Regions from separate parts of the Streptomyces sp. NPDC028907 genome, predicted to be linked through region 2. Evidence: riboswitches for the same ligand, from Rfam matches in the RefSeq annotation. Region 2 holds a riboswitch; the other holds the start of a gene.
The links. A riboswitch is a leader RNA that binds a small molecule or an ion and turns the genes downstream of it on or off. The one in region 2 is predicted to bind S-adenosylmethionine.

Region 1: another riboswitch for S-adenosylmethionine. It lies ahead of ACZ4UU_RS02390 (aminotransferase class V-fold PLP-dependent enzyme); the one in region 2 lies ahead of thrC (threonine synthase).

Annotation. Positions count from the first base shown of each region.
Region 1 covers NZ_JBVHVE010000001.1:514,339-524,617, reverse strand. Annotated here, with positions in the region: gene qcrB (cytochrome bc1 complex cytochrome b subunit) at 1-97, shown strand, start outside; gene trpD (anthranilate phosphoribosyltransferase) at 284-1,348, shown strand; SAM riboswitch class IV at 1,434-1,550, shown strand; gene ACZ4UU_RS02390 (aminotransferase class V-fold PLP-dependent enzyme) at 1,666-3,033, shown strand; gene ACZ4UU_RS02385 (glycerate kinase) at 2,988-4,175, opposite strand; gene ACZ4UU_RS02380 (SLC13 family permease) at 4,303-5,718, opposite strand; gene ACZ4UU_RS02375 (response regulator transcription factor) at 5,794-6,456, opposite strand; gene ACZ4UU_RS02370 (sensor histidine kinase) at 6,453-7,817, opposite strand; gene ACZ4UU_RS02365 (small secreted hydrophilic protein) at 8,028-8,297, opposite strand; gene ACZ4UU_RS02360 (Lrp/AsnC family transcriptional regulator) at 8,375-8,656, opposite strand; gene ACZ4UU_RS02355 (rhomboid family intramembrane serine protease) at 8,653-9,402, opposite strand; gene ACZ4UU_RS02350 (hypothetical protein) at 9,578-9,817, shown strand; gene ACZ4UU_RS02345 (NYN domain-containing protein) at 9,886-10,279, shown strand, end outside.
Region 2 covers NZ_JBVHVE010000002.1:561,181-571,459, forward strand. Annotated here, with positions in the region: gene groL (chaperonin GroEL) at 1-108, opposite strand, end outside; gene ACZ4UU_RS06955 (cold-shock protein) at 466-672, opposite strand; gene ACZ4UU_RS06960 (MoaD/ThiS family protein) at 1,124-1,399, opposite strand; gene thrC (threonine synthase) at 1,522-2,820, opposite strand; SAM riboswitch class I at 2,839-2,977, opposite strand; gene ACZ4UU_RS06970 (glucosyl-3-phosphoglycerate synthase) at 3,114-4,058, shown strand; gene ACZ4UU_RS06975 (alpha,alpha-trehalose-phosphate synthase (UDP-forming)) at 4,154-5,662, shown strand; gene ACZ4UU_RS06980 (oxidoreductase) at 5,671-6,486, opposite strand; gene ACZ4UU_RS06985 (TetR/AcrR family transcriptional regulator) at 6,724-7,302, shown strand; gene otsB (trehalose-phosphatase) at 7,397-8,239, opposite strand; gene ACZ4UU_RS06995 (DUF3263 domain-containing protein) at 8,418-8,666, opposite strand; gene ACZ4UU_RS07000 (extracellular solute-binding protein) at 8,697-9,932, opposite strand; gene ACZ4UU_RS07005 (ROK family protein) at 10,126-10,279, shown strand, end outside.

The DNA.
Region 1 (10,279 bases), on a different contig from region 2:
CAAGCTCAGCAAGTCCTACTTCGGTGAGGACGGCCAGATTCCCAAGCCGTCCGTCGAGGAGTACAAGGAGATCACGAGCGGCCACGGCCACCACTGACGCTCCGCTGCTGGCGCCGCGTCGGAACCGCCGTCGCGCCAGTGCTGCTTAGCCACGCCACGGTTGAAGGGCCCCGTCCGTTGTACGGACGGGGCCCTTCGCCGTGCCCCGCGGCTGGATAGGGTGGACCTCGTTGAGACTCGCGTCCCGTAGTGCGGGACACCACAACTGACCCAGGAGCGGCTTATGAGCGCTGTGACCCCCGCTGGAGGCGACACCGCGGCGGGCCGTTCCTGGCCCGAGGTGCTGAGCGCCCTGCTCGCCGGCGAGGACCTGAGCGCCGGCGACACGGCCTGGGCGATGGACCGCTTCATGAGCGGCGAGGCCTCGGACGCCCAGATCGCCGGCTTCATGGTGGCGCTGCGGGCCAAGGGCGAGACGGTCGAGGAGATCAACGGTCTCGTCGAGGCGATGTACGCCCACGCCCAGCCGCTGGACATCCCCGGACCGGCCGTCGACATCGTCGGCACCGGCGGCGACCGGGCCAAGACGGTCAACATCTCCACGATGTCCGCCATCGTGATCGCGGGCGCCGGCGCGAAGGTCGTCAAGCACGGCAACCGGGCGTCGTCCTCCGCGAGCGGCTCCTCCGACGTGCTGGAGAAGCTCGGCATCAACCTGGACCTGTCGCCGCAGGGCGTGGCACGGGTGGTGGACGAGGCCGGCATCACCTTCTGCTTCGCCGCCAAGTTCCACCCCTCGATGCGCTTCGTCGGTGGCGTACGGCGGGACCTGGGCATCCCGACCTCGTTCAACCTCCTCGGCCCGCTGACCAACCCGGCCCGTGTCACGGCCTCCGCCGTCGGCTGCTTCGACACCCGCATGGCGGGGCTCATCGCCGGCGTGCTGGCCGAGCGCGGCTCTTCCGCGCTGGTGTTCCGCGGCGACGACGGCCTCGACGAGCTGACCACGACGGCCACGTCGAAGGTGTGGGCGGTCCGCGACGGCAAGGTGACCGAGGAGGCCTTCGACCCGCGCGACGTCGGCATCGAGCTGGTGCCGGTGGAGGCGCTGCGCGGCGCGGACGCCTCCTACAACGCGGAGGTCGCCAGGCGCCTGCTGGACGGCGAGCCGGGGCCGGTGCGCGATGCCGTACTGCTCAACTCGGCGGCGGCGCTGGTGGCGTTGGAGCCGACGGACGCCCCGCTCACGGAGCAGATCCGGCTGGGCATGGCGAGGGCCGCGCAGTCGATCGACTCGGGCGCGGCCAAGCGGACGCTGGACCTCTGGGTGGCGGCCAGCAACGCCTGAGCCGACAGCGTGTGACGCAGGGCGCAGTCCAGGATCCGGACTGCGCCCTTGCACATCGAAGATCGTATGGCAGGATGTTGGACCAGGTCATGAGTGACAGTCATGAGGCCCCGGCCGACTGTCCGGCAACCCTCCGTCCGTGGCGGGGTGCCCCGGGTGAGGACCAGGCCGTAGGCAGCGAGGTCTATGGCAAGCACGTGACCGAGGAGTTCCCCGTGAGCAAGCGAATGCGATAGGGCTGCCGAGCCCCGCCTCCGCGCACCCATTTTCTCTTCTCTGCATGCCTTCAACTCGCATGCCTCTCACGGGAGTTCCCCATGTCTGTCTCCACCGCTGCCGCCGACCAGACCGTTTGCGCCCCGCTGCCCGTTCTGGGCCGTGATGTCACCGTCCCGCTCGTCACCGGCGGCGAGGTCACCTACGCCGCGCTCGACTACGCCGCCAGCGCCCCCGCCCTGCAGCGCGTCTGGGACGACGTCGCCGCCTACGCCCCGTACTACGGCAGCGTCCACCGCGGGGCCGGCTACCTCTCCCAGCTCTCCACCGACCTGTTCGAGAACGCCCGCCGGACCGTCGCCGAGTTCCTGGACTGCCGGGACGGCGACCAGGTCGTGTTCACCCGGTCCACGACCGACTCCCTCAACCTCCTCGCGGCCGCCCTCCCGGCCGACTGCCAGGTCTTCGTGTTCGAGACCGAGCACCACGCCTCCCTGCTGCCGTGGAAGAACACGCAGGTCACCTACCTCAACGCCCCCCGCACCCCGCGCCAGGCCGTCGAGACCCTGGAGCGTGCCCTCGCCGATCGCGACCCGTACGGCCCGGCCCTGGTCTGCGTCACCGGCGCCTCGAACGTCACCGGTGAGCTGTGGCCCGTACGGGAACTGGCGGCGGCCGCGCACGCCCACGGCGCCCGGATCGTGCTCGACGGCGCGCAGCTCGCCCCGCACCACGCGGTGAGCGTCCAGGACCTCGACGTCGACTGGGTCGCCTTCTCCGGTCACAAGCTGTACGCCCCGTTCGGCTCCGGCGTGCTCGCCGGACGCGCCGACTGGCTGAGGGAGGCCGAGCCGTACCTCGCGGGCGGCGGCGCCAGCCGCAAGGTCAGCCGGCGCGAGGACGGGGGAGTGGACGTCGAGTGGCACGAGAGCGCCGCCCGTCACGAGGCCGGCTCGCCGAACGTCATCGGCGCCTACTCCATCGCCTCCGCCTGCAAGGCGCTGACGGAGGCGGGCTTCGACACCCTGGTCGCGCGTGAGCAGCACCTGATCGAGAAGGTGCGGGCCGGTCTCGCCGACGTCCCCGAGGTCCGGATCCTCTCCCTCTTCGGGGACGACGCCCCGCGCGTCGGTGTCATCTCCTTCGTCGTCGACGGCTGGAACAGCTCCCACTTCGCCGCCGCGCTCTCCGCCGAGTACGGCATCGGGGTACGCGACGGGCTGTTCTGCGCCCACCCGCTGGTCCGCACGCTGCTGGGCAGCGACCCGCAGACGCAGGGCGAGTGCGGTGCCCCGGAGGCGGCTCCGGGCGAGAAGTCCCTCAACGCGATCCGGGTGAGCTTCGGCGCCGGGACGCCGGACGAGCACGTCGAGCGGTTCGTGAACGCCGTGCGGGAGCTCGTGACGGACGGCGCGAAGTGGAACTACCGCACCGAGGACGGGCGTTGCGTGCCGGACACCTCCGCGTGAGCCGGTAGCCGGGCGCCCAACAGGATCATCCGCAGGGCGCGTTCGGTGGCGTCCGTGAGGAGTTCGGAGGCCCGCACCAGGGCCTCCGCCAGAGCCATCGGCGCCGGCAGGATCCCGCTGAACGCGTCCACGCCCGGCACGTCCTGGGCACCCTCGCCGAGCGTGCCCGCCAGCACGAGCACCGGACGGCCGTACAGCTTGGCCCGGCGGGCCACCTCGGCCGGGACCTTGCCCTTGGGCGTCTGGTGGTCCAGGGCGCCCTCGGCGGTCACGACCAGGTCGGCACGGGCGAGGCGGGCGTCCAGGTCGAGGTGGTCGAGGAGCACGTCGAAGCGGGGCAGGAGGCAGGCCCCGAGCGCGGCGAGGCCCGCGCCCAGACCCCCCGACGCCCCGGTGCCGGGGCCGTGGTGCAGATCGGTGCCCCCCAGATCGCGGGTGAGGACGTCCGCCCAGTTCTCCAGCCCCGCCGAGAGCTCCTCCACCTGCGCGGGCGTCGCCCCCTTCTGCGGACCGAAGACACGGGCCACGCCGCGCTCGCCGCACAGCACGTTGTACGGGTTGCAGGCGACCAGCAGCTCCACTTCACGCAGGCGCGGGTCCAGGCCGGACGGGTCGATCCGGGCGAGCCGAGTCAGCTCCCGCCCTCCACGGGCAAGTTCGAAGCCGTCGGCGTCCAGCAGCCGCGCGCCGAGCGCCTGGAGGGCCCCCGCGCCCCCGTCCGACGTACCCGAGTCGCCGCAGCCGACCAGGATCCGCCGTACGCCGGTGTCGAGCGCGGCGCGGATCAGCTCGCCGACGCCGTAAGTCGTCGTCGCCCCCGGGTCGCGCAGGGCGCGGGGCACCAGGGACAGCCCGGCCACCGCGGCCATCTCCACGACCGCCGTGTCCCGGGAGCCGAACAATGCGAAGTGCGTGCCGATGGTCTCGCCGACGGGCCCGGTCGCGGGCAGGGCGACAAGCCGTCCACCGGTGGCGGCGGCCAACGCGGCGGCGGTGCCCTCACCGCCGTCCACCAGGGGGATCAGGTCCACCACGACCTCGGGCAGCACCCGCCGCACCCCGTCGGCAATGGCATCGGCTGCGGCTTGGGCGGACAGCGACTCCTTGAAGCCACTGGGGGCGACGACGACGCGGGTCAACATCAGAGGGCTCCTGAGCAGATCGGATACGGGAGGGGCAACGCCCTGCTTTCAGGGGCGCGGGGCTGTGACATATGCGGCTCCGCCGCGCGGGCGCGACCAGCCACGACGGCGCGGCAGACAACACGACTCATCGCGTCACCGGCACACCGAGCACCGGCCACACCGCAACGGCAAACAGCAACACAAGCCCGGCAGTCAGCGGAGCCAACACCGCAGACAGCCGCAAAAGGTCGCGCGGCGTATACGTCGGCGTCCCAGGGAGGTCGGAGAAGAGCGTCACCGGCTTCGCGGAAGCCGGCAGCGTGTGGCAGAACCCGGCCGCCGCAGTGGACGCAAGCGCCGCCGCCACCGGATTCACGCCGGCCCCCACCGCCGCCGCGACCACCAGCGGCACCAGCACCGACGACCGGGCCGAACGGGACTGCAGGACCAGATGGGCCGCCGTACTGACCAGGATCACCACAGCCAGAAACCACATCGGGCTCACGCCCGTCGGCAGCCCCTCCACCAGCCACTTCGCCGCCCCGGAGTCGGCGAGCGCCACGCCCATCGCCATCGTCGCCGCCATGAACAGCAGCAGCGCCCACGGCACCGTCTTCAGCGCGTCCTTCAGATGCACGGTGCCGAGCGCCGGCGAGGCCGCCACCACCGCGCCGATCAGCGCCACCACGGCGGGCGGCACCCGGTGCAGCGGCTCGCTGCACCACAGCACCACGACCGTGCCCAGCAGCAGCGCGCACCGCTTCTCGGCCTGCGACCAGGGCCCGGTGACCGGGTCGTCGCTGTGCTCCTGGATCTGCTCGGGCGTGATGTGCACGGCGCCCTTGCGGTCCGCGCGCCGCGTACTCGTCAGGAGTACGGCCTCGGCGGCCAGGTGGGACGAGGCCACGGCGAGGGGCAGGCCCAGCAGCAGCCACTCCGTGAAGCCGATCCGGTCACCCGTCGCCTGCCACAGCACCGACACGGTGATCAGATGCGCGCCCGCCCCGATCAGGGTCGCCACCGCCGACAGCAGGATCACGGTCGGGAACAGCAATGCCAGCATCACGACCAGTCGCTTCCGGTCCGCCAGTACCTTGGCGAGCGCGAGGAACACCGGCAACGCCAGCGCGGCCCGACCGGAGGTGGCCGGCACCGCGAACGCCGTGACGACCAGGGCGGCCGTGGTCAGGTGCACGAGCTGTCGTACGGTGCGCGCCCCGCCGACCAGGAACGCCGCCGCCCGCCCCGCGAGCCCCGTCCGGGTCACCGCCGCCGCCAGCACGAAGGCGCAGATCAGCAACCACACCGTGGAGTCGCCGAGGGTGCCGAAGAGCGTGTCGCTGCTGATCACCCCGGTCACCGTGAGCGCGAGCCCGGCGCCGAGCGCGATGTACGTGTCGTCGACCGGCGTGGCGATCCAGGCGCAGGTCGCCAGTGCGAACACGGCGAGGGTGAGGCGGGCGTCGGCGCCGAGTGCCGGGAAGTTGCCGGGTACGGCGAGCAGCGCGCACAGGGAGAGCGCCACGCACAGGGCCGCGCTCAGTCGGAGGTTCAGGGTCACGTCATCGAGGGTTCACCTCGGCCGTGAGCCCTCGATGAGCCGTACATGAAGGAGACTTCACGCGGACCGGGGACCTCAGGCGGACAGGCGGTACCCCACGCCGCGCACCGTCTCGACCCGTTCGGCGCCGAGCTTCTTGCGCAGCGCCCGTACGTACACGTCCACGATGTTGGAGCCCGGATCGAAGTCGTAGCCCCACACGTGCGACAGGATCTGCTCGCGGGACAGTACCTGCCCCGGATGCCTCAGGAACAGTTCCAGCAGCACGAATTCACGGGCCGTCAGATCCACGGTCCGCGAGTCGGCCCGCGCCCGCCGCGTGCGCAGGTCCAGCGTCAGCGAGCCGGCCCGCAGCACCGTCACCTCGGGCGCCCTGGCCGCCGTGCGCAGCCGCAGCCGCACCCGGGCGAGCAGTTCCTCGAAGCGGAACGGCTTGGTCATCCAGTCGTCGGCGCCGCCCTCCAGACCGGCCACCGTGTCCCGTACGGAGTCCCGCGCGGTCAGCACGATCACCGGGACCGTCACCCGGGCCTCGCGCAGTTCGCGCAGCACCGTGAAGCCGTCGCGGCCGGGCAGGCCGATGTCGAGGACCACCAGGTCGAAGCCGCCGGTCAGCGCGTACTCGTACGCGGCGTCGCCGTCGCCGACGACGGTGGTGGTGAAGCCGTTGGAGCGCAGGCCCTTCTCGACGAAGGAGGCGATCCTGTCCTCGTCCTCGACGATGAGAATGCGGTTCACGTGTGTGCCTCTCCCAGTAGCAGGACGAAAGTGGCGCCGCCGCCGTCGGTGTCGCGCAGCCGCACCCGGCCGCCGTGCGCCTCCGCGATGGCCCGGACGATCGACAGGCCGAGCCCGGCCCCGGAGCCGCGGGCGCCGCGCCGGGACGTGCCGCGCCGGAACCGTTCGAAGATCACGTCGGCGTCCTGCGGCTGGACCCCGCCCCCGGAGTCGGCGACGTACAGCTCGATGCCCTGTCCGTCGGCGCGGGAGCCGATCCGGACGGTCTGGCCGGGCGCGGTGTGCTGCACGGCGTTCTGGGCGAGCTGGACCATGGCCTGGGTGATGCGCTGCGGGTCCAGCGCGGCCTCGACGTCGGCGATCTCGGCGAGCTGCCAGTCCCGTTCGCCGAGGGTGCGGGCCTTGACGTAGACGTCGGCGGTGAGTTCGGCGAGCTGGACCGGCTCGGGCGTGACGAAGTCGGGGCGCTCGGCCTTGGCGAGCAGCAGCAGGTCCTCGACGATCCGGCTCATCCGGTCCAGCTCGTCGGTGACCAGCCGTATCGTCTCCTCGCGCTCGGCCGGGTCGTCGCCCATCAGCTCCAGATGGCCGCGCACGATGGTGATCGGGGTGCGCAGCTCGTGGCCCGCGTCGTCGACGAACTCGCGCTGGGCGGCGAAGGCGCGCTCCAGCCGGTCGAGCATGTCGTTGAAGGTCTCCGCGAGCGCGGCGATGTCGTCCCGCCCGTGCACCGGTATACGGCGGGTGAGGTCCTGCTCGGTGAGCTGCGCCGCCGCGGTGCGCACCAGCCGCACGGGCTTGAGGATCCGGCCCGCGACCGCCCAGCCGATGCCGGTCGTCATCAGCAGGGCGACCCCGGAGATGGCGAGCAGGATACGGAACTCCTCGTTCACCGCGGCCTGTTCGCGCCCGGGGTGGAAGGCGACGACGAACGCGGCCTCCGCATCGCCGCCGGCGCGGGCGACGGCGACCTTGGCCCAGCGGATCTCGCCGGAGGCCCGGTGCAGGGTGCCCGTGGCGTCGGGTGAGTCGAAGATACGGCGACGGGCGTCGGCGTCCTTGTACAGGGGCACGGCGACGGGGATGTCACGCGGCTGGCGGAACTGCGCCGGGGTCGAACCCGGCCGGTCCACCAGGCCGATCAGCTCCTCGTCCGGGTCGGCGTACTGCCGTACCAGGAACTCCACCAGCAGCCGCGACGGGTCGGTGAACGGACGGCCGGTCTCCGGGTCGACGCCCCGCTCCTCGAAGTTGGCGAACTCCCCGGCCTCCTGCGCCAGCAGCCCGTTCACCCGATGGTCGACGTCCCGCAACAGAATGGACCGCGTGGTCGTAGCCACGGACACGAGCCCCACGGCCATGACGAACAGCAGCCACAGCAGAATCCGAACCCGGGCGGAAATCCGCCGCCGAACGGTGCTGGGGGGAGTCGTCACAAGGCACCGTCCCTCACTGCCGCGCCCCCGACGGGGCGCGGGGCGGTGACATCAGCGGCTCCGCCGCGGGGCGCGACCAGCCACCACGAACCCGCGGAAGACGGACGGCCGGTCGCGGCTCTTCCAGCGGAGCGCCTAGTCGTCGCCGGTCTCCCGGTCGGGGGCGTCGTCGGCATCGTCGTCACTCGTGGGGCTGTCGGTCACCGGGGGCCGGGAGACGACCTCGTCGCTCGGCGTCGGCGTGGGCCGGGTGGGCGTCGGTGTGGGGGAGCCGCTGTCCAGCTCCACCTTGGCCGGGACCTTCGGGGACTCCGGGTTGTCGGTGAGGGCGAAGCTGGTCGCGGCGATGCCGAGCGGAATCGCCACTACGGCGGCCAGCGCCGCGATCCGGTGCGAGAAGACCATGCGATCGAGCCTGCCCCCGGCACCCGGCTGTCAGGATGAGCCCAGGATGAGGAACTCTTCATCTTGGGCCGCCCGTGTCAGCTGTCCAGCCCGATGGCGAACGCGGCCTCGATGTCGTGCTGCGAGTACGTACGGAACGCCACGTGCGTGTCCGTCGCCTCCACCCCGGGGATCTTGCTGATCCGTCCCGGAATGACCTCGGCGAGATCCTCGTGCCGCTTCACCCGCACCATGGCGATCAGGTCGTACGTACCGGTGACCGAGAAGACCTCGGTGACGCTCTCCAGCGAAGCGATCCGCTCCGCGATCTCGGGGATCCGGTCCACGCTGGTCTTGATCAGGACGATCGCGGTGATCACGGCTGGTTCTCTCCCTCGGGGGCCGGAGCAGGGGCGGCCTTCACTCTAGTAGGCCGCCCGAACCTGGCCCACGCGTAGCCGAAGCCCAGTGCGAAGCCCACCAGGTGCGCCAGATAGGCCACGCCGGGCCCCTGGGCGGCCCGCCCCGCCGCCACCCATTGCAGGGCCGCCCAGAAGGGCAGCACGACCCACGCCGGGAAGCGCAGCGGCAGGAAGAGCAGGAACGGCAGCAGGCTTGTCACGCGAGCTCCGGGGAAGAGGAACAGGAACGCGCCCAGAACCGCCGAGATCGCCCCGGACGCGCCGACCAGGGACTGGGTGGAGTCGTCGTTGGCGGCCGCGTAGCCCAGCAGGGCCAGGTAGCCGCAGCCCAGGTAGAAGAGGGTGAACTGGACGCGGCCCATCCGTTCCTCGGTCATCGCGCCGAAGACGTAGAGGAAGAGCATGTTGCCGAGCAGGTGCACCCAGCTGCCGTGCACGAAGAGGGCCGTGGCGGGGGTCAGGGCGGCCCGGGGCGAGCCCTCGAACAGTTCCGCGGGCACGACACCCCAGCGGTGGAAGTAGGCCCGCTGCGTGGCGAGCAGTTCGCCGCCGGTGCCGTACGCCGGACCGAGCCCGGCCGCCGGGCCGATCAGGAAGACCAGGCAGCACACGGCGATCAGGGCATGGGTCACCGGCGCCGAAGGCCCCCGGACCGCGTTGCCGAAACGGGCCGGGAAGCGCACCGCGCGCCAGTTGCCGATCATGAATACAGAGCATGACGTAACGGGACGCACGTGCACAGACCGCCTCGCCGCCCGGGAGGTCCTCGGGACGGACGGGCGACGAGTACCCGCCAGGCCGTAGGGTAACGAGCCACACGCACCGGGTAGCCCGGCGCGTCGCTGACAATAGAGACCTAGAGGAAAGAGCACGGTCACGATGACGGTTCCCCTGCCGACCGACACCACGCGGTGGCGCTGCACCCTCTGCGGCAACCTCACGCGTTTCGACGTGACGCGCTCGTCCAAGGTCGTGGAGTACATGCACCTCGATCTGGCGGGCGAGCCCAAGGTCGAGGAGCGCGAGGTGCTCAGTGAGACCATCGAGTCCGTGCGCTGCCGCTGGTGCAACGCCGTGGACAAGGTGGAACTCGTGGACAGGCCGGGCGCCGGCTCCTGAGGATGGGGGTCCCCCCGCTCGAGCGAATTCGAGAGTGGAGGGCCCCGCACAGTATTGGGGTGTGACGGATGGTGGAGACACAAGGCGGGGGGCCGGGCGACGGCGCCGCCGAGGTACTCGACCGTCCGCTGCCCGACGGCGTACGGCGCAGAGTCGTACAGATCGTGTCCGACGGGTTCGGCGGGCTGACGGTCGGCGAACTGCCCGCACAGCTTCGGCAGTACGCCCGGTTCGCCCCGAACCGCCGGGCGAAGTTCGCCGGCAACGCGATGGCGGCGGCGCTGGAGACCGATCCGCTGTTCCGTCAGCGCATCGGCGAGAAGTTCAGAGAGGCCCAGCCGGAACTCACCGGCGCCCTCGACTCCGGCTCGGTGCCCGCGGCCGCGGATCCGCTCGACGTGGCGGCCGCGGCCTATGTTCTGCGGCCCACCGGCTGGGTCAAGTTGGTCACCGCGGCCGGCG
Region 2 (10,279 bases):
GTTGCGACCCTTGGGGCCGAGCGTCACCTTCACGGCGTCCGCGAGCTGGTTCATGCCGCGCTCGAGGCCGCGCCGCGCCTCCTCGTCGAACGCGATGATCTTGGCCATGTGAAGTGGTCCCTCCAGGACTGGGGGTGATTCCTTCGGACCGCGCCCGCGCCCGCGACGGACGGCTCGCCTGCCTCGTGGTTCCTTGCCCCACCCGGCCTGCGGGCCTCACCGACCCGGTCCTTCTTTGTCACTCTCACCTTCAGAGTGCTAACGCCAATGATTAGCACTCGACCCCAGAGAGTGCAAGGCGCGCTCGCGAAGCGAGCGCTCGATGAGGGGTGGCGGTCGGGTGGCGGGGAGCAAGCGGCTCTCGGGGATCGAGCCCTCTGATGCCGGGCACGGCGAAGGGCCCGCACCCCGGGAGGTGCGGGCCCTTCGAAGAAGAACGTCGCTGCTGTTAAGTCGACGCGTGCTTCAGCCGGCCGCCAGCCGGACCATGTCCGCCTGCGGCCCCTTCTGACCCTGCGAGATCTCGAAATCGACCCGCTGGCCCTCTTCCAGGGTGCGGTACCCGTCCATCTGGATCGCGCTGTAGTGGACGAAAACATCCGCACCACCGTCGACCGCGATGAAGCCGTACCCCTTCTCCGCGTTGAACCACTTGACGGTGCCCTGAGCCATGCCTAACTCCCCTATTACTGGCCCTTGCACAGATCCACACTTCGCGGATCCGGGTCAGACCTCACCCCCCATCGGTCGGGGGCGTGCGCCGGAACGCGTCGACCGCGGCTGAATGTATCTGCCCAACTGCCGTCTGCAACAGGTCAATCGGACGAGAAATCCGGGCACGACCGGTCGGGAATGTGGGGACAATTCCGCTGACTTCAGGTCAAGTCGGACCCGACAAACGGAACAAAAGCCGCAAAAAACCCGCACACTTTGGCTACTTCTTGTCGGGCTCGCGGTGGAAATAAAGGGGTGCCGACCCTTGGATCAGCGACGCGTTCCCCAACTGTACCTCGCTCAACCACACAGAATTGCCCCCTCCGCTTCTCTCACGGAGGGGGCAATTCGATGAACTCTCGGTGACCGGTGTTACCGAAGGTAATGATCGGTCATTCGGTCAGCCCGGTCAGCCGCCGGCGACGGCCGGAATGATGGAGACACCGGCACCGTCGGGGGTGGCCGTCTCCAGCCCCTGCTCGAAACGCACGTCGTCGTCATTGACGTACACATTGACGAACCGACGCAGCTTGCCCTGGTCGTCCAGCACCCGGGCGGCGATCCCGGTGTGGTTCTTCTCCAGGTCGCTGATGACCTCGGCGAGGGTGGCGCCTTCGGCGGCGACCTCGGCCTGCCCGCCGGTGTAGGTACGCAGGATGGTGGGGATGCGGACGGTGACGCTCACTTTGTGACCTCCGGTCAGGTAGTCGCCTTTAAGGGGCGCGGGGCTGTGTTGAATTTGCGGCTACCGCCGCGTGGGCGCGACCAGCCCCCACCGGCCCGCAGACGAAATCGTGGGGACGGGCCCTAGACGAGACCCGCCTCACGGAACGACTCAAGGTTGGGACGAATGGTCGCAGTCAGGCCAGTACCAGCCACCGCATCCAGCGTCTTGAGCCCATCGCCGGTGTTCAGGACGACGGTCGTCTTGGTGGGGTCGAGGACCCCGTCCTCGATCAGCTTCTTCGTGACGCCCACCGTCACACCACCCGCGGTCTCCGCGAAGATGCCCTCGGTCCGCGCGAGCACCTTGATCGCGTCGACGACCTGCTCATCGGTCACATCCTCCACCGCACCCCCGGTACGACGGGCGATGTCCAGCACGTACGGACCGTCCGCCGGGTTGCCGATGGCCAGCGACTTGGCGATGGTGTTGGGCTTCTGCGGCCGTACGACGTCGTGCCCCGCCTTGAAGGCCGCCGACACCGGCGAGCACCCCTCGGCCTGCGCACCGAAGATCTTGTACGGCTTGTCCTCGACGAGCCCGAGCTTGATCAGCTCCTGCAGACCCTTGTCGATCTTCGTGAGCTGCGAGCCGGAGGCGATCGGCACGACCAGCTGGTCCGGCAGCTGCCAGCCGAGCTGCTCGCAGATCTCGTACGCCAGGGTCTTGGAGCCCTCGGCGTAGTACGGCCGCAGGTTGACGTTGACGAAGCCCCAGCCCTCGCCGGCCGGGTCGCCGATCAGCTCGGAACAGAAACGGTTCACGTCGTCGTAGTTGCCCTCGATGCCGACGAGCTCGCCGCCGTAGACGGCGGCCATGACGACCTTGCCCTGCTCCAGGTCGTGCGGGATGAAGACGCAGGAGCGGAAGCCGGCGCGGGCGGCCGCGGCACCCACCGCGCCGGCCAGGTTGCCGGTGGAGGAGCAGGAGAGGGTGGTGAAGCCGAAGGCGCGGGCGGCCTCCAGGGCCTGGGCCACGACGCGGTCCTTGAAGGAGTGCGTCGGGTTGCCGGAGTCGTCCTTGATGAACAGCTTGCCGGCGTCCACGCCCAGCTCACGCGCGAGGTTGTCGGCCTTGACGAGCTGGGTCCAGCCGGGGTTGATGTTCGGCTTGGTGGCCACGTCGGCCGGGACGGGAAGGAGCGGCGCGTAGCGCCAGATGTTCGCGGGGCCCGCCTCGATCCGCTTGCGGAGCTCCTCGGTGTCGTAGGCCGAGAAGTCGTAGGCGATCTCCAGCGGGCCGAAACACTCCTCGCACGCGAAGACCGGTCCGAGGGGTACCCGGTGACCGCACTCGCGACAGGAGAGCGCTGCGGCGGGGCCGAGGTCTACCGTGGAAGCGGTGGTGGAGTCGGTGGTGCTTGCGACAGTCTGCGCAGCCATGTGAGGCGAGGCCCTTTCTCCTCATCTTCCTCACGACGCATCTCGCCGTGAGACGGATTTGGCACCTTCCCTAGCCGGGAGCCTCGCGTGAACGAGACCGGCTGGAGGGTTGCCGGGGCTTCATCGGGCCGTATCCCTCTGCCCCTCTGGATGAGCGGTATGAAGTTGTGGTCGGCGGGCCGGCCAGGACATGCGATGGTCACCCGCGTTGTTCAAGACTGTAACCGACAACCAGGACAGTTGAGATAGTCGTCCGAACCGCGAGATGGATCACACGCGAAGGAGCCGCTTACGTGCTGGAAGAAGTCGAGCGCTGGCTGAGCACCCGCTCCTGGTCCGCGAGCGATCGTCCGCTCCACCGGATTCTGGCCGCCAAACAGCGTACGGGCCGGTCGGTCTCCGTCGTCCTGCCCGCGCTCGACGAGGAGGAGACGGTCGGCGACATCGTCGCGGTCATCCGTCACGACCTGATGCGGCAGGTGCCGCTGGTCGACGAGATCGTCGTCGTCGACTCGGGCTCCACCGACCGCACCTCCGAGGTGGCCGCGGCGGCGGGCGCGACCGTGGTGCACCGGGACGCGATCCTGCCGCGCATCCCGGCCGTGCCCGGCAAGGGCGAGGTGCTGTGGCGCTCCCTGCTGGTCACGACCGGGGACATCGTCTGCTTCATCGACGCCGACCTGAAGGACTTCTCCTCCGACTTCGTCTCCGGCATCGTCGGCCCGCTGCTCACCGACCCCGGGATCGATCTGGTCAAGGGTATGTACGACCGTCCCCTCGGCGGCGCGGCCGGCCAGGGCGGCCGGGTCACCGAACTGATGGCCCGCCCGCTGCTGAACATGCACTGGCCCCAGCTGGCCGGCTTCGTGCAGCCGCTCGGCGGCGAGTACGCTGCCCGCCGCTCCCTGCTGGAACAGCTCCCGTTCCCCGTCGGATACGGCGTGGAGCTGGGCATGCTGGTCGACGCCCTGCACCTGGTGGGCCTCGACGCGCTGGCCCAGGTGGATGTGGGCGTCCGCAAGCACCGCCACCAGGACGGCCAGGCCCTGGGCCGGATGTCCGCCGCGATCTACCGCACGGCCCAGCTGAGGCTGGCCCGGGGCCATCTGGTCCGCCCGTCCCTCACCCAGTTCGAGCGGGGCGAGGACGGTTTCGAGCCGCGTACGTACTCCGTGGACACGGAGGAACGGCCGCCGATGGTGGAGATCGCGGAGTACGCGACGCGGAAGGTCGCGTGAACGAGGGGCACCGGCCGTATACGGGTCGGGCGATGATGCGCCACTGAGCTGAACCGCACGTTTGAGCGTTTCCGAGCCGGGCTAGGTTGACGCGTATGGCTTCCACGCAAGGTGCTGCCGAGCAGGGTGCTGCCAAGGTGCTGGTCGCGTCGAACCGCGGCCCGGTCTCGTACGAGGTGCTGGGCGACGGCTCGCTGCGCTCCAAGCGGGGCGGCGGCGGAGTCGTCTCCGGGCTGTCGGCGATCGGGCCGGACGCGGGCGCCCTGTGGGTGTGCTCGGCACTGTCCGACGGCGACCGTGAGGCGGTGCGGCGCGGGGTCGGCGAGGAGGGCGTGCACATGCTGGCCATCCCGGCCGACGTGCACGCGGACGCCTACAACGGCATCGCGAACTCGGTCCTCTGGTTCGTCCACCACATGCTGTACCAGACGCCGCTGGAGCCCGTCTTCGACGCGGAGTTCCGGCGCCAGTGGGCGTCGTACGAGACGTACAACCGGGCCTTCGCGGAGGAACTGGCGCGGCAGGCGGCGCCGGGGGCGGCGGTGCTGGTGCAGGACTACCACCTGTGCCTGGTGCCGGGGATGCTGCGCGAGCTGCGTCCGGACGTCCGGATCGGCCACTTCTCGCACACGCCGTGGGCACCGGCGGAGTACTTCCGGATGCTGCCGGACGACATCCGTTCGCAGCTGGTGTGGGGCATGCTCGGCGCCGACCGGCTCGGGTTCCTCACCTGGCGCTGGGCGCAGGCGTTCATGGGCTGCGCCGGGGGCACCGACCCCGAGCGGATCACCCCGTCGTGGCCGAGCGGCGCCCCGCGCTCGATCGAGCACACCATCACGGGGCGTCCGCCGCTGCGTACCACGTGGATCGGCGTACACGGCCTGGGCGCCGACGCGGAGTTCCTGCGCGACCGCTCCCGTCAGCCGGACGTCGAGGAGCGGATGACGGCACTGCGGGACGAGATCGGCACCGCACCGGACGGCTCCGCCCGCAGGACGATCGTGCGGGTCGACCGCACCGAACTGTCCAAGAACATCGCGCGCGGACTGCTCGCCTACCGGCAGCTGCTCGACGACCACCCCGAGTGGCGCGAGCGGGTGGTGCACGTGGCGTTCGCGTATCCGTCACGCCAGGACCTCGCGGTGTACCGCGACTACACGGCGGAGGTGCAGCGGCTGGCGGACGAGATCAACTCCGGCTACGGGACCTCGACCTGGACCCCGGTCGTGCTCCACGTCAAGGACGACTTCGCCCGGTCGCTCGCCGCGTACCGGCTGGCCGACGTGGCCCTGGTCAACCCCATCCGGGACGGCATGAACCTCGTCGCCAAGGAGGTGCCGGTCGTCTCCGACGCGGGGTGCGCGCTGGTGCTGTCCCGGGAGGCCGGGGCCTTCGAGGAGCTGGGCGACGACTCCGTCACCGTGAACCCGTACGACGTGATCGACACGGCGCGGGCGCTGCACGAGGCGTTGTCCATGGGGCCGGAGGAACGGGCGGAGCGGTCGAAGCGGCTGGCTGCGGCCGCGACGGCGCTTCCGCCGGCTCAGTGGTTCCTGGACCAGTTGGAGGCTCTGGCCGCCATCCGTGACGGCTACGCCGAGTAGCGGATCCGTCAGCCGGCCAGCTGGTTGAACTTGCGGATCTGCTGGTCGAAAACCCGGGCGGGGGCGACGCGGCGCAGCAGGCTGATGCGCCGGGCGAACGGGCCGGCGGTGGAGCGCAGCCGCGGCTTGCGTGCGGTGGCCGCCGTGATGACGGCCCGGGCGACGACGGTGGGGGCGTCGCCACCCGTGACCGCCTTGGCGACCACTTGGTCGACGATGCGCCGCTGTTTCGCGTAGACCGGCAGCGGCGTGTCGGGCTCCACCAGGTTGCCCTCGAAGGCGGTGTTGGTCCCGCCGGGCTCGACGAGCATGACCCGCACGCCGAACTCACGGACCTCGTGGTCCACGGACTCGGAGTACCCCTCGACCGCGTGCTTGGACGCGATGTAGGCGGCCATGTACGGCTGGGGGATCAACCCGTAGATCGACGACAGGTTGACGATGCGGCCCCGGCCCTGGGCGCGCATGTGGGGCAGGACGGCCTTCGTCATGCGGATGACGCCGAAGACGTTGATGTCGAAGACATGCTGGTGCTGCGCCAGGGAGCTTTCCTCGGTGGCGCCCGACGAGCCGATGCCGGCGTTGTTGACCAGGACGTCGATCCGGCCGAACCGATCGATGACCTGCTGGACCAGCGTGGCGACCGAGGCGTCACTGCTCACGTCGAGGTCGAGGAAGGTCACGCCCTCGCGGGAGGCGGCCCTCGCGGCGTTCCGGCTGGTTCCGATCACTTCGAAACCCGCTTCGACGAGGGCGAGGGCCGTGGCCTCCCCGATGCCGGAGGACGCGCCTGTCACCAGTGCTACAGGTCGTTTCGTGGCCATCATGAACTCCCGAGATGTTGATCATGTTCAGAGCAATCTGCGGCTTCCGCGGAACCTGGTCGCCTTGCGCCTGCCGTCGGCTCCCAGCCCTCGGCTCTCGACCCTCGGCCAATAACCGCACCTCAAGAGTAACCGTTCTTCAAGTATCTGCAACTCAAGTGTTGCAGTTTCTTGAGAAGGTGCAGCTGAGGAGTATCTTCTTTGGGGACAGGAGCCGATCACGGGAAGGGAGACACGATGGGGCGAGCCCTGCGGGCTGATGCCGAACGCAGCGTGCGCGCGATTCTGGAGGCGGCCGAGAAGGTCCTCGCCGAGGATCCCGGCGCGCCGATGGAGCAGATCGCCGAGGCCGCGGGCCTGGCCAGGACGACGGTGCACCGGCGGTTCGCGAACCGGCAGGCCCTCGTCGAGGCGCTGGCCGCTTCCGCGAAGCAGCAGCTCACCGACGCCATCGACGACGCCCACCTGGACACCGCACCCCCGCTGGTCGCGCTGCACCGCGCTACCGCGAACACGCTGCGGGTCAAAGGCGCCTGGCGGTTCACGCTCGGCAACCCCTTGGCGCAGAACGACGTCGCCAAGGAGGTCTGGGCCGAGATCAACGCCCGGTCCCTCGCCTTTCTCGCCCGGGCGCAGCGTGAGGGGCTCCTCGACCCCACGGCAGATCTGGAGTGGACACGGCGGGTCTACTACGCCCTCATCGGCGAGGCCCTGCACGGGCCCGGTGCTGACGAAGACCCGGACGCACAGAATCCGGACGCGCTGGCCACGCGCATCGTCGACACGCTGCTGCACGGTGCGGGACGACGCGGCTGAGCCGCCGGCGGCGGGGCCGGCAGAGCCCGAATGCGGGATCGTCCCGCCGGGATCGTCCCGCCGGGGTCAGCCCGCCGGGGTCAGCCCGCCGGGGTCAGCCCGCCTGATCGGCGATGGCCGCCAACAGCCGTACGACCCCCTCAGGGCCGTCGACCACGACATCCGCCTTCTCCGACAACTCCGTGACCTCGTCGCTGCCGCTGCACACCAGGAGGCCGGGAGTGCCGTCGGAACGGAGTTCGTCAACGGCGGCGTAGGCCGGGAGGTCGCCGAGGTCGTCCCCGGCGTAGAGGACGGACTCGGCGCCGAGGTCGCGGACGTAGTCCAGGAGCGCCACACCCTTGTCCATGCCGGGTGGGCGGAGTTCGAGGACCATGCGTCCCGGTTCGACGATGAGGCCGTTGCGGGTGGCGAGGTCGGTCAGGGGGGCGCGGAGGGTGTCGAAGGCGCCCTGGGGGTCGGGTGCGCGGCGGGTGTGTACGGCGAGGGCGTGTCCCTTGTCCTCGGTCCAGGTGCCGGTGGTGCCGAGGCCGTCGAGGAGGCCCGGCAGCTCCGCGCGGACGGCCGCGATGCCGGGGTGGGGTTCGGGCGCGGTGACCTTGCCGGTCGCGGCGTCCCAGCGTTCGGCGCCGTAGTGGCCGAGTACGACCAGGTGCTCCAGGCCGGGGGTGTCGGCGAAGCCGCCGTAGCGCACCGCGGTTTCGGCCGGGCGGCCGGTGATCACTGCCACGGCCGCGACCTTGGGAGCGAGGGCCGCGAGGGCGGGGATCGCGTCGGGGTGGGGCCTTGCCTGCTCCGGGTCGGGGACGATCGGGGCGAGGGTGCCGTCGAAGTCGAGGGCGATCAGTGCGCGGGCGGGGCGCCTGAGAAGCGCGTCGAGTCCGGCACGGCCGGGCTGGGTGGTGGGGGTCGGGAGAGCTTCCGTATGACTACCCATGCCCAGACTTTATCCGCCCCCGCCGCCCCTTCCCGTCCCATCCCTGGGGGCTGCGCCCCCAGACCCCCGCTGTCGGCCCTTCGGGCCTCGTCCTCAACGCCGGACGGGCTGAAAGATCCAGCCTGGGGCGGAGCCCCAGAAGGATGGGACGGGTAGGGGCGGCGGGGGCGAGGAAAGTTCAGCGTTCGGCGCGGTGCTGTTCTCTCAGTCTCCGCAGGCGGTTCACCGTCACCGGGTCGTGGGCCAACGCCCGCGGGTCGTCCAGCAGAGCGTTCAGCAGCTGGTAGTAGCGCACCGGCGCCAACCCCAGCTCCTCACGGATCGCCCGCTCCTTCGCGCCGGGCCCCGAGAACCCCCGGCGCTCCAGCGCGAGAACGGTCCGCTCACGCTCGCCGAGGCCGTCGGGCTCACGCGGATCCTCACTCATGCCCCGCACCCTAGCCCCCGCCACCGACACCTACTCCGCGCTCTCCGCCCGCGACGCAGTCGCCTGGAGCTGCCCAAGAATCGCCGACGGGCTACCCCCGGAGGCCACCGCCCCACCGATCCGCTTCTTGACCCCCGCACTGACGGCAGCCCAGGAGGTCCGCCCCACCGGATACAGCTCGGAAAGCGACAGCTGCTCCAGGAACGGCTTGAGATCGGCGTCCTGAGGAGCCCCGCTCATCACGGTGGACGCGGAGTTCGTGACGGGCAGCAGGTCGTACTCCCGGGAGAAGTCGAGGACGTTCTCCTTGTCGTAGACGAAGTCGAGGAAGTCGCCGACCTGCTCGGCGTGACCGTTCTGCTTGAAGGCCGTCATCCAGTCGGCCACACCCATGGAGACCTTGGTCGGTCCCTCCCGCCCGGGCATCGGCACCATGCCGAACTTCACGCCCTTCTTCGCGGCCATCTGCATCAGCGAAGGGTGACCGTTGAGCATGCCGACATCGCCCGCCGCGAAGGCGGAGAACGCGTCGGCCCGGTTGAGCCGACCGGGCGCGACCGGTCCGGTGAGTCCCTTGCCGACGAGGTTGTTCTTCAGCCAGTTGAAGGTGGCGACGTTCTCCGTGGAGTCGATGCTGTACGAGCCGAGCTCGGCATCGGTGTACCCGCCCCCACCGCTGAGCAGCCACTGCATGGTCTCCGCCTGCGCCTCCTCGGCCCCGAGCGGCAGCGCGTACGGGTACTTCACGCCCTCCGCCTTGAGCGCCTCGGCGTCGGCGGCCAGCTCCTGCCAGGTGGTCGGCGGGGTGAGGCCGGCCTTCTGGAAGAGGGTCTTGTTGTAGAAGAGCAGACGCGTGGAGGAGGCGAAGGGGATGCCGTACTGCACCCCGTTCACCTGCCCCGCGTCCGCGAGCTGCGCGACGAGGTCGGCCTGGACGGGGATGGAGAGGAGGTCGTCGGCCTCGTAGAGGAGGTCCTTGGCGGCGTAGTCGGCGTACGCGCCGATCTGCGCCATGTCCGGCGGGTTCCCGGCGTCGACCATCTCCTTGACCTTGGCGTCGACGTCGTTCCAGGAGTACACGGTGACGTCGACGTGCACGCCGGCGTGCTCCTCCTCGTATGCCTCGACGAGCTTGTCCCAGTACTTCTGGGAGCTGTTCGCCGGGCTGTCGCCGTAGTCGGCGGCGACCAGTTTCAGCGTCACCTCGCCCGAACCACCGGTCAGCCCACAGCCGCCCAGAGTCGCCACCAGGCCCAGCACGGACACCGCCGCGACCGTTCCCGTACGCCCTGTACGCCCCCTGTGACCCGTACGCTCCGTACGCCTACGCCGCTGCACGCAGAACCGCCCCACACCCATCATTCGAAACTTTCGAAACGTCATACATATTGCCCCCATAAGGTCTACACCACGCAAGTGGACTAGACCTCTCGCGGGTACGCAAGCCACACTGTCCCCCGTGAGACATGTCATCGCCCTCGATGTGGGCGGCACCGGGATGAAGGCCGCCCTGGCAGGGGCGAGCGGCGAGCTCCTCCATCAGGTCCGCCGCCCGACCGGGCGCGAGCGCGGGCCGGACGCGGTCGTCGAGGGCATCCTCGACTTCGCCGCCG